Regions from separate parts of the Mesorhizobium sp. BH1-1-4 genome, predicted to be linked through region 1. Evidence: predicted binding sites of a transcription regulator. Region 1 holds the regulator's gene; the other holds the start of a gene.
What was found. Region 1 encodes LexA, which represses DNA repair genes until DNA is damaged. Its sites were predicted from a motif close to TGTTCNNNNTGTGTTCNG; they were not measured.
Positions count from the first base shown of each region.

Region 1 (6,045 bases):
GCTTTTCTCGATCGCGGCCTATCTCATCATCTCGGGCGTCGTCGTTGCCGCCGAGCGCAGCTTCATCATGCTGGCCGTGATGTTGATCGCCGTTCTGTTCGACCGGGCGGCGCTGACAATGCGCAATCTGGCAATCTCGGCCATTGCCGTCATCGCGGTGTCCCCGCACGAAGTCGTTGGCCCGAGTTTCCAGATGTCCTTCGCCGCGACCGCGGCGCTGGTCGGCGCTTATGCGGGCTGGGCGGATCACCATGCGGGAAAGACGAGGCCACCGGCGCCAAAGCGATCCCTAGCTGGGTTCCTGACGCGAAAACTCCTTTTGGGGGCAGGCGGACTGGCCATGACGTCCATCATCGCCGGCAGCGCCACGGCGCTGTTTGCGATCTGGCATTTCCAGCGGGTGTCGCCGCTCAGCCTGTTCGCCAATCTGGCCGTCATGCCGATCGTGTCGGTCGTGATGTTCCTGGCCGTCGCCAGTGCGTTGCTGATGCCGTTCGGACTGGATTGGCCGGCTCTTTACCTCATGGGCAAAGGCCTGACGGCGATGATTGCCGTATCGGCGTGGATATCGGAGCGCTCGCCAATCGATGGTGTCGGGTTGATTTCGCGGCAATCCGTGCTGCTGGTAACCGTCGCATTGGTCATCGCGACGATGGCGACGACCCGGCTGCGGCTCGCGGCACTGCCATTCGCGCTTGCCAGCTTGTTGACTGTGTCGGATACGCGCACGCCCGATGTGCTGATCTCGGAAGATGCGCGGCTGGTCGCGCTGCCGATCGGCGGCGGCGAACTCGCGGTCAACCGGGCTCGCCCGAACGAATTCACCGTCGACAACTGGAAACGCGCGCTGACATCGGAAGCCCTCGTCGTACCGGAGATGTTCGACAAGGCAGGTGGGCAATTCGCCATCGCCGATGCGGTAAACCTGCCGACGGGAGCGCCGTTCTATTGCACCGAAGGCGTCTGTATCGCCAGACACCCGTCCGGTGCGATCATAGCGCATGTCGAAGACCGCAAGGACACCTGGAAGGCCTGCGCGTTCGCCGACCTCATCGTGGTCAATGACGCGACCGCCTACGATGCTTGCCACAATCCGCTGGTTCTCGTCGTCACCAAACGGCAGCTCGCCCGCAAGGGAAGTGCCGCGGTCTTCTTCGATCCTCGGTCGGCCACGACCCCGGCCAAGATCGAATTCGCCGTCGACCAACCATACCGGCCCTGGCATGAGCAACGAAAATTCTCACGCGAGGCGAGGGGACTGCCGCCCTATAAAAAGCCCGACAAGCCCGATGGCAAACAGGCTCAGTAGCGCCTGATCAAGCCGACCAGCCTGCCTTGCACCTTGACCCTGTCCGGCCCGAAAATGCGGGTTTCATAGGCCGGATTGGCGGCTTCGAGGGCGATCGAGGCGCCTTTGCGGCGGAACCGCTTCAGCGTCGCTTCCTCCTCGTCGACCAGCGCCACGATGATTTCGCCTGGGCTTGCCGTATCGGCATTGCGGATGATGACCGTGTCGCCGTCGAAGATGCCGGCCTCGATCATCGAGTCGCCTTTGACTTCCAGCGCATAGTGCTCGCCGCCCATGATCATATCCGGCGGCACCGAGATCGTATGCGTCTGATGCTGGATGGCGTCGATCGGCACACCGGCGGCGATACGGCCCATAACGGGGATGGACACAGCTGAAACCGCATCGTCGTCATTGCCGGCCGCGGGCAGGCGCGAAGGTGCGGCTGCCGGCTTGATCTGGCGACCGAGATTGTTTTGACCCAGGCTGCCCTGGATGACGCTTGGCGAGAATTTCTTTGCCGCGTTGAGGCCGGGCGCGATCGAATCCGGCAGCCGCAGCACTTCCAGCGCACGCGCCCGATTGGGTAGCCGCCGGATAAAGCCGCGTTCCTCCAGCGCCGTGATCAGGCGATGGATCCCCGATTTGGAGGCAAGATCGAGCGCTTCTTTCATCTCGTCGAAGGACGGCGGTATGCCGCTTTCCTTGAGGCGTTCGTGGATGAACATCAGCAGTTCATGTTGCTTGCGTGTCAGCATGGCGCGGCCCCCAAGGCATTGAACAACGGTCTGATTCAGAATCGAAAAACAAACCCAGAACAAACCCTATCTGTTCCAGTTGTGTTCTGCAACCGTTTAAAGTTTAGTGAATTTGTTAAGGCGTCAGAAGCTTTTGGCTCGCGACTGCGGCCGGCAGACGACCTTTCGTTTCCGCATGGGCCTTGAAATCGTTATGGTTAATGGCTTGCGGCCTAACCCTGAAGGAGGCTTGGCGCCAGCCCTTTCGAAGGATCCAGGTAAGAGGCTCCAGCAAGTGTTCGTGCCATCTCCGGCGGAACGAAACGAAATCAAAACGCCAACAGCCGGCAAGCCGCTCACGGGCGGCCTTTATTCCTCAAGCGTCGGCCGGTGCACGGGCCCGACATCATCCGGCGACAGCCTTCAAGCTGCCGGCGCGGGCGGCGTATTTGGTCGCGCCACTGTCTTCGCTGTGGACATAGACATGCAGCGTGTAGCCGATATGGGCCGTCATCAGCGCCTTGGCCCGCTCGACGTCACGATCGAGTGCCGCTTCCATGATCGCGGTGTGATGCTCGATGGCGATCGCTTCGCGCAATGCCTCCATGGCCTCCTCATAGCCATCCTTGAGGCCAGCCGCGGCCCGTAATGTCGGCGCCAGGCCAAGAAAGCGATGATGGCGGCGTAGCTGATCCGAGATTGTCGAGCGGAAACGCAACAGCCAGTTGCATGTGGCGGCGCTCAGCAGCGCCGCATGGAAAGCCTCGTGGTTCTCGTCCCATTTGTCGACGGCCGCATCCGAGGGATCGTCGACCGCGGTCTTGCAACGGGAGAGCCGGTAGTGGGCGGTGACAACGGCATCCTCCCATTCCTTGCCGCCTTTCTCCATCGATTCGAGGAACAAGGGGATCTCGACCACCATCCTGGCGCGCGCCAGATCCTCCAGTTCGGCCCGCGATACGGGAGCGACTGTAAAACCACGGTTGCTGATGGCGGTGACCAGGCGTTCGGCCTCGAGCCGCGACAAGGCTTCGCGCAACGGCGTCCAGCCGACGCCATAGGTGCCGCGCAACGCGCTCAGCTTGAGGGGCGCGCCGGGCATGAGGCGCGTGGTCAGGATATCCCGACGCAACAGCCGATAGGCTGCCTCCGTTTTCGTGGAGTTCGTCTCATCCTGCATCGCGGTCCATCCGTCGTCCGGCAAAGAGAAATTATATATGATGTCCGACCGTGGCAAGAATTATATATAATGTTTGACAGGGGACGGCCGACTGACCATGATCGTTGCAGTAGCCGCGCTGCAAGCGGCGCTGATCAAATCTGGGAGGAAATGATGTTGAAGTCGAAATCCGCTTGGGTGTCGGGTTTGTTCCTGGCTGGCGCGTTGATGGTGAGCGCCGGCAGTGCCGCCGCCGATCAGATCCGCATCGGCATTGCCAATTTCGGCGAACATCCGCAGCTCAACGCCGCCATAGCCGGCTTCAAGAAGGCGCTGACGGACAACGGCTTCGTCGAAGGCAAGGACGTCGTCTATACGGAGAGCCATACCAATTTCGATGCATCGCTGGTGCCGCAGATGATCGCCAAGCTGCAGGCCGAGCAGCCCAAGCTGATCTACACCATCACCACGCCGGTTTCGCAGATCGCCAAGAAGGCGCTCGCCGGTTCCGGCATTCCGATCGTCTTTGCCGCGGTCACCGATCCGGTGGCGGCCAAGCTGGTGCCCTCATGGGACGCCGGAGACGAAGGCATGACCGGCGCCAGCGATCTGCAGGACGTCGCCGCGGTGATGGCCTTCACCAAGAAGTTGCTGCCCAACGCCAAGCGCTTCGGCGTGCCTTACAATCCCGGCGAGGCCAACGACGTTGCCTTGGTCGAAAAGATCAAGGCGGCGGCGCCCGCGGCCGGCTTCGAGGTGGTGGAGGTCGGCATCGACAACGTCAATGACATCCAGCAACGCATCGCTTCGCTCGCCGGCAAGGCCGACGTGATCTACGGCCCGGCCTCGAACCTTATCCAGCCGGCGATCGCCGCTGTCTCCGCGGCCGCCCGCCAGGCCGGTATCCCGGTCGTCAACTCCGATGACAGCGCGGTCCGCAACGGCACCGTGCCGGCGAGCTTTGCGGTCAATTACACGCAGGTCGGCGTCAACGCCGGCACCATCGCCGCCGAGATCCTGAAGGGGAAGGACCCCAAGACGATCGCGTCGTCGCGCCCGGCCTACAAGGACCACATGGCAACGATCTCGCGCAAGGCGATGGCCGCGTTCGGTATCGAGATACCCGCTTCGATGGCCGATTGCGGCTGCATCGTCGACTGACATCGGAACCGCAAGGGGTGACGGCCTCGGCGCCGTCATCCTTGAGGTGAGGGAGGAACGATGCTCGAAATCCGATCGGCGCGCAAAGTATTCTACAAGGGCCAGGCCGACGAGAAGGTCGCGCTGGACGGTCTCAGTCTGTCGCTGGCCACGGGCGAGTTCGGCATCGTCATCGGCTCCAACGGTGCTGGCAAAAGCAGCATGCTCAATGCCATTTCCGGCGCCCTGATCCTCGATTCCGGCCAGATCCTGATCAACGGCGCCGATGTGACTGGAATGCCCGTACACAAGCGCGCCGCGCAACTGGCGCGCGTCTTCCAGGATCCGATGCGCGGCACCGCCGCCAGCATGACGGTCGCGGAAAACATGCTGCTGGCCGACTTGCGCAGCAGCAAGCGCACCTTGCGCCAGGGGCTGAACGCCACCCGGCTCGCGTCCTACAAGGAACGCCTGTCGATACTGGGCCTCGGCCTTGAGAACCGCCTCGACACCCGCGTCGACCTGCTTTCGGGCGGGCAGCGGCAGTCGCTGTCGCTGATCATGGCGGTCGGCGGGTCACCGGATTTGCTGCTGCTTGACGAACATACCGCGGCGCTCGACCCGCGCACGGCCGAGATTGTCATGCGGGCGACGGTGCGGGCTGTCAACGCGCTGAAGCTGACGACCCTGATGGTGACCCACAACATGCAGCACGCCGTCGATTACGGCAGCCGCGTGATCATGCTCGACGCGGGCCGGGTCTTGCTGGAGGTCACCGGCGAGGAGAAGGCGAGGGTCACGGTTCTCGATCTGATCGGCCATTTTTCCGTCAAGACCGACCGCATGTTGCTGGCGAGCTGACCGACATGGGTTTTGTTCAGGAAATTCTCACCAGCTTCGTCGCGATCATTCCGGTCACGCTGGCGCAAAGCCTGATCCTGGCCTTTGTCGTGCTCGGGATCATGATCCCGTTTCGGATGCTGAATTTTCCCGATCTCACCAGTGAGGGCGCCTTTCCACTGGGCGGCTGCGTCTGTGGTGTGCTGCTGGCCGCCGGCGTATCGCCACTGGCAGCCATCGTGGTCGCATTCGCGGCGGGCTTCGCGGCAGGCTGCTGCACCGCCTTCATCCATCTGCGCTTCCGCATCCACACGCTTCTCGCGGGCATCCTGATGATGACGATGCTCTACAGCATCAACCTCCGCATCATGGGCAAGTCCAACCTCTCCGTCTTCGGCTCGCCCGCCGTCTTCGATTGGGTGCCGTTCGCGCGGCCGGGTTTTCCCGCCAGCAAGATCGTGGTCGCCGGCCTTCTCGCGCTTGCCGCCTTCGCGTTGCTCTACATGTTCTTCCGGACCGAGAAGGGGACAGCGGTGCGTGCCGTAGGCGCCAATCCCGACATGGCCGAGGCGCAAGGCATCAATGTCTGGGCAGCCACCATAGGCGGCGTCGGGCTGGCGAGCGCGTTCTCGGCCTCAAGCGGCGCACTGATGGTGCAATCGCAGGGGTTTGCCGACGTCAATATGGGGCTGGGGATCCTCATCAACGGCCTTGCCGCGCTGATGATCGGCGAGGCGGTCGTCGGCAAACAGACGGTCGGGCGGCAGTTGCTGGCGCCGTTTGCCGGCGCGATCATCTATTACCAGCTTGTGTCGTTCTGCCTTGCCGCCGGCATGCCCCCGCCCGACCTGAAGCTGGCCACCGGCCTGTTCGTGCTCGCC
Region 1 covers NZ_JAIUIN010000003.1:268,351-274,395, reverse strand. The annotation lists gene LB569_RS07805 (ComEC/Rec2 family competence protein) at 1-1,309, shown strand, start outside; gene lexA (transcriptional repressor LexA) at 1,303-2,046, opposite strand; gene LB569_RS07795 (GntR family transcriptional regulator) at 2,432-3,205, opposite strand; gene LB569_RS07790 (ABC transporter substrate-binding protein) at 3,359-4,345, shown strand; gene LB569_RS07785 (ABC transporter ATP-binding protein) at 4,406-5,185, shown strand; gene LB569_RS07780 (ABC transporter permease) at 5,191-6,045, shown strand, end outside.

Region 2 (6,045 bases), on a different contig from region 1:
TTGCCGGCCAGTCGCGGCCTTCCCTGGGACGGAGTGCCGCCTCGCTGTGCGCTGATGCCGCGCATGCGATCGGCGTGCTGGCCAGCGCCCTCGGCGCCGAGGCGGGGCCGGATCCGGTGCATATGCGATTGGCACGGGGCTGGTCGGTGGACGACGATGGCGCGGACGCGATCCGGCGCGCCCTTGTGCTGCTCGCCGATCACGAACTCAACGCTTCGACCTTCGCCGCCCGCGTCGCCGCCTCGACCGGCGCCTCGCCCGCCGCCTGTCTGATGACGGGCCTGGCGACGCTGTCCGGTCCCCGCCACGGCGGCGCCGGCGAAGCGGTGATGCAACTGGCCGAAGACGCGGCGCGGCATGGCGCCGATGCCGCGATCCGGCGCTGGCTCGGCCACGACCGGCCGCTGCCGGGTTTCGGCCATCAACTCTATCCCGAGGGCGATCCCCGGGCCACGGCGCTTCTGGCGGCCATCGACAACACCGACGAGACATTGCGGTCGCTGGAAACCGCCGCCATTGCCGCGACCGGCGCGCCAGCGAATATCGACTTTGCCCTGGCCGTGCTGACGCGCGGCCTTGGCCTGCCGCGCGATGCACCGTTCCACCTGTTCGCGCTTGGACGCAGTGTCGGCTGGGCCGCGCATATGGTCGAGCAGATCCTGAGCGGCAGCATCATCCGGCCGCGCGGCCGCTATGAGGGATTGCTGCCGTAAACGGCGTGAGCGCTATGTGCTCACGACATCGTGTCGAGCTTGCGCTGCATGGCCGCGATCTGGCTTTTCAGCTCCTGAAGGTCGTCGGACTTCTCAGGCGCTTCCTTCCTGGCTGGCTCGGTCGGGGCAGCGGCCGGCGCCGGGCCAACGGGCGGAAATGGTGTGAACAGCCGCATCGCGTTCTGGAACATTTCCATGTTGCGCCGCGTCTGCTCTTCGAGCGCCTTCATCGGCGTCGCCATCTTCATCACGTCGAGCGGCGACTTGCCGATGGCGCCCTTCATCTGCTCGCGAAAGCGCTCCTGCTCCTTGGAGAAAGCCAACATCGACTGTTCGAGGAAGCTCGGCACGATCATCTGCATCTGGTCGCCATAATAGGCGATCAGCTGACGCAGGAACGGGATCGGCAGCATGTTCTGCCCGTCCTTGTTCTCCAGCTCGAAGATGATCTGGGTCAGCACCGGATGGGTGATGTCGTCACCGGTCTTGGCATCCTGGACGGTGAATTCCTCGCCCTTCTTGACCATCTCGGCCAGATCCTCGAGCGTCACATAGGTGCTCGTCCCCGTGTTATAGAGGCGGCGGTTGGCGTATTTCTTGATAATGATCGGGTCGTCTTTTGCGGCCATCTGCATCCTCCCCGGACACCGGCAAGCCTGCGTAAGCAGCCGGTAACGATTGCGCCCTTTTTGAGGATATGCGCAAAAGCCTCACAATTCCAAGCAGTTTGTGCACTGCGGGATCATATAATGCTGCATAGCAGGCAAAACATGCTGCGCGGCAGCGGCCGTACCCTCGGCGCGGCGAGACGCGACCTGCTTGCGGCGCATGGGCGCCATGCCGATTTCCGGTTTGACTTGGGGTTGGGAAACGGCAAGAAAAGTCCCCAACGGCACAACAACACCTTGAAGTCTGGAGAAGAAAATGTCCGCTTCCATCGTCATTGCCAGCGCCGCGCGCACGGCCGTCGGCTCCTTCAACGGCGCCTTCGCCGCCACCCCCGCGCATGAACTCGGCGCCGTCGTCGTCAGGGAACTTTTGGCGCGTGCCGGTGTCGAGGCGGCCGAGGTGGACGAGGTCATCCTCGGCCAGGTGCTGACCGCGGCGCAAGGTCAGAACCCGGCCCGCCAAGCCTCGATCCTTGCTGGCCTGCCCAAGGAAACCACCGCCTGGGGCCTCAACCAGGTGTGCGGCTCGGGCCTGCGCGCCATCGCGCTCGGCATGCAGCAGATCGCCACCGGCGACGCCAAGGTGATCATCGCTGGCGGCCAGGAATCGATGTCGCTGTCGCCGCACGCCGAGCACCTGCGCGCCGGCGTCAAGATGGGCGACTACAAGATGATCGACACCATGATCAAGGACGGGCTGTGGGACGCCTTCAATGGCTATCACATGGGCAACACCGCCGAGAACGTGGCGCGCCAGTTCCAGATCACCCGCGACGACCAGGACCAGTTCGCGCTGGCCTCGCAGAACAAGGCCGAAGCCGCGCAGAAGGCTGGCAAGTTCAAGGACGAGATCGTCGCCTTCACCATCAAGGGCAAGAAGGGCGACACCATTGTCGACCAGGACGAATATATCCGCCATGGCGCGACGATCGACGCCATGACCAAGCTGAAGCCGGCCTTCGACAAGGACGGCACGGTGACCGCCGCCAACGCCTCCGGCATCAATGACGGTGCGGCCGGCGCGCTGCTGATGACCGAAGCCGAAGCCGCCAGGCGCGGCATCACCCCGCTGGCGCGCATCGCCTCCTGGGCGACCGCCGGCGTCGATCCCGCCATCATGGGCACCGGCCCCATCCCCGCCTCGCGCAAGGCTCTGGAAAAGGCAGGCTGGTCCGTCGGCGATCTCGATCTTGTCGAGGCCAACGAGGCTTTCGCGGCGCAGGCCTGCGCCGTCAACAAGGACATGGGCTGGGATCCCTCGATCGTCAACGTCAATGGCGGCGCCATCGCCATCGGTCATCCGATCGGCGCCTCGGGCGCCCGCGTCTTCAACACGCTGGTCTACGAAATGCGCCGTCGCGGCGCCAAGAAGGGCCTCGCCACGCTCTGCATCGGCGGCGGCATGGGCGTCGCCATGTGCGTGGAAGCGCTCTGAAGAAAGTGAGCAGTGAATAGGAGTAGCGAATAGGGAAGAATGGCTTCAGCGCGGCGGGACATCAAATCCCTACTCGCTATTGGCTACTCCCTACTCACTCTTCCGACCAAAGGGAGGACATATGACCAAGGTTGCAATCGTCACGGGCGGATCGCGCGGTATCGGCGCGGCCATCTCGATCGCTTTGAAGAACGCCGGCTACTCGGTTGCCGCCAACTATGCCGGCAATGACGAGGCCGCGGCGAAATTCAAGGCCGAGACCGGCATTCCAGCCTACAAATGGTCCGTCGCCGATTATGACGCCTGCGCCGCCGGCATCAAGCAGGTCGAGGCCGATCTCGGCCCGGTCTCGGTGCTGGTCAACAATGCCGGCATCACCCGCGACGCCATGTTCCACAAGCTGACGCGAGAACAGTGGAAAGAGGTGATCGATACCAATCTGTCCGGTGTTTTCAACATGACGCATCCGCTGTGGGGCGGCATGCGCGACCGCAAGTTCGGCCGCGTCATCACCATCTCCTCGATTAATGGCCAGAAGGGCCAGGCGGGCCAGGTCAATTACTCCGCCGCAAAGGCCGGCGACATCGGCTTCTCCAAGGCGCTCGCCCAGGAAGGCGCGCGCGCGGGCATCACTGTCAACGTCATCTGCCCCGGCTACATCGCCACCGAGATGGTCAAGGCGATCGACGAGAAGGTGCTCAACGAGCGCATCATCCCGCAAATCCCGGTCGGCCGCCTCGGCGAACCGGAGGAGATCGCGCGCTGCGTCGTCTTCCTTGCTTCCGAGGATGCCGGCTTTATCACCGGCTCGACCCTCACCGCCAATGGCGGCCAGTATTTTGTCTAGGCGTTGATTTTCGACTGGCCCACCGGCCGGCGGCCTTGACCGGCGAAACAGGTCGGGAAACCCATCCGTTTTTCAATTGATGCTCTGGAGCTACAGCGCCCCGCTGCCACCTGCTGCCCCAATCCGGCACGCAAGGGTTAATGGGGGTGGCGCCTCTGTGCGAAACCGTGTGGCCAAATCTGTGGATTATCGGTGGATAAGCTGTTCACAACACAAGATATTGAGGGAACAAACCAAGAAAATATCGCCGGCGCCGCTTTGTCGCCGATTCGTTCCGGCTTTGAGCGCAATGTTAACATTAATGGCCACGATTGCCTGCAATTCCTTAACACCGAGTTCAGAAAGATTAACAATATCATAATGTTGAGCGCGTCGCGCCATGCCGCGCGTATCGTTTACCGGCAAAAGTTAAGGGCAGGATACACTTAGCATAAAACGGGCCAGTTCGGTGATTCAGCATGTGGTGAGACTCATGGTCATAAAATCCATATCTAGCCGTGAACAAAAGCTGAATCTGACGGAGTCACCGATTCGTCGCTGATTCGTTCCAGACTCGTTCCAACTGTTAAGCAGGGGCTGATTTGCGGGCTGACGCGGGCACCCTCGGAACCCGGACGGAACATTCCGCTTTCGCTTCGCGCCTGAAATCCCTATGTGTCGGCTGTCATACGCGCCGTCCAGGCACGCTCCCGACAACGAGAGGCCAGAAAGCCTTATTTCCGAGCCGATGAACATCCAGCAGAAACACACCGAGCCGCTGATCCTGTCGGGCCGCGACGTGACCGCCGTGCTTGGGCCGACCAACACGGGCAAGACCCATCTCGCCATCGAGCGCATGGTGGCGCACGAAACCGGCGTCATCGGCTTGCCGCTGAGGTTGCTGGCCCGGGAGGTCTACAGCCGCGTCTGCGAAAAGGTCGGCGCCCACAAGGTCGCGCTGATCACCGGCGAGGAGAAGATCCAGCCGCCGGGCGCCAAATATTCGGTCTGCACCGTCGAGGCCATGCCGCGCGAGACCGACGCTGCCTTCGTGGCAATCGACGAGGTGCAACTGGCCGGCGACCTCGAGCGCGGCCATATCTTCACCGACCGCATCCTGCATCTGCGCGGCCGCCAGGAAACGCTGCTGCTCGGCGCCGCCACCATGCACGGCATTCTCCAGCGGCTGCTGAAGGGCGTCTCCGTGGTGACGCGGCCAAGACTGTCGCATCTCGCCTATGCCGGCTCCAAGAAACTGACCCGCCTGCCCAGGCGCACCGCGATCGTCGCCTTCTCCGCCGACGAGGTCTACGCCATCGCCGAACTGATCCGCCGCCAGCAAGGTGGTGCGGCCGTCGTGCTCGGAGCGCTCTCGCCGCGCACCCGCAATGCCCAGGTGGCGCTGTTCCAGTCCGGCGACGTCGACTATCTCATTGCCACCGACGCCATCGGCATGGGCCTCAATCTCGATCTCGACCATGTCGCTTTTGCCCAGAACCGCAAGTTCGACGGCTACCAGTACCGCAATCTGACCGCGGCCGAGCTTGGCCAGATCGCTGGCCGCGCCGGCAGGCATCTGCGCGACGGCACGTTCGGCGTCACCGGTCAGGTCGATCCGCTGGACGAGGATCTGGTCCAGAAGATCGAGAGCCATGATTTCGACCCGGTGAAGGTGCTGCAGTGGCGCACCGCCCAATTCGATTTCGCCAGCCTTGAGGCGCTGAAGCGCTCGATCGAAACCAACGCCCCGGTCGAGGGCCTGACACGCGCGCTGCCGGCCGTCGACGCGCAGGCGCTCGAACATCTCTCCCGCGACGAAGACATCCGCGCGCTCGCGACCAATGCCAAGCGCGTGGCGCTGCTTTGGGAAGCCTGCGCGCTGCCCGACTACCGCAAGATCGCGCCCGCCCAGCATGCCGACCTGATCGCCTCGATCTACATGGACCTCGCTCGCCACGGCCATGTCGACGAAAACTACATGGCCGAGCAGGTGCGCCGCGCCGACACCACCGAGGGCGACATCGACACGCTGTCGCACCGCATCGCCCAGATCCGTACCTGGACATTCGTGTCGAACCGGCCCGGCTGGCTGGCCGATCAGGCACACTGGCAGGAAAAGACGCGCGAAATCGAAGACAGATTGTCGGATGCGCTGCATGAGCGGTTGACGAAACGCTTCGTAGACCGCAGGACTTCCGTCCTCATGCGGCGCCTTAGAGAAAATACCATGCCTGAAGCCGAAATCAGCCCTACCGGAACCGTCCTTGTCGAAGGCCATCACGTCGGCGAGTTGCAAGGGTTCCGCTTCACCGCCGATCAGACCGCCGGCGGCGAAGACGCCAAGGCCGTGCGCACGGCCGCGCAAAAGGCGCTGGCCGCCGAATTCGATGCCCGTGCGGAGCG
Region 2 covers NZ_JAIUIN010000027.1:5,267-11,311, reverse strand. The annotation lists gene LB569_RS28150 (citrate synthase) at 1-713, shown strand, start outside; gene phaR (polyhydroxyalkanoate synthesis repressor PhaR) at 734-1,342, opposite strand; gene LB569_RS28140 (hypothetical protein) at 1,424-1,657, opposite strand; gene LB569_RS28135 (acetyl-CoA C-acetyltransferase) at 1,638-2,816, shown strand; gene phbB (acetoacetyl-CoA reductase) at 2,938-3,663, shown strand; gene LB569_RS28125 (hypothetical protein) at 3,856-4,092, shown strand; gene LB569_RS28120 (helicase-related protein) at 4,391-6,045, shown strand, end outside.
Region 2: the regulator LexA is predicted to act here: its motif matches at 4,207-4,224, upstream of LB569_RS28120 (helicase-related protein).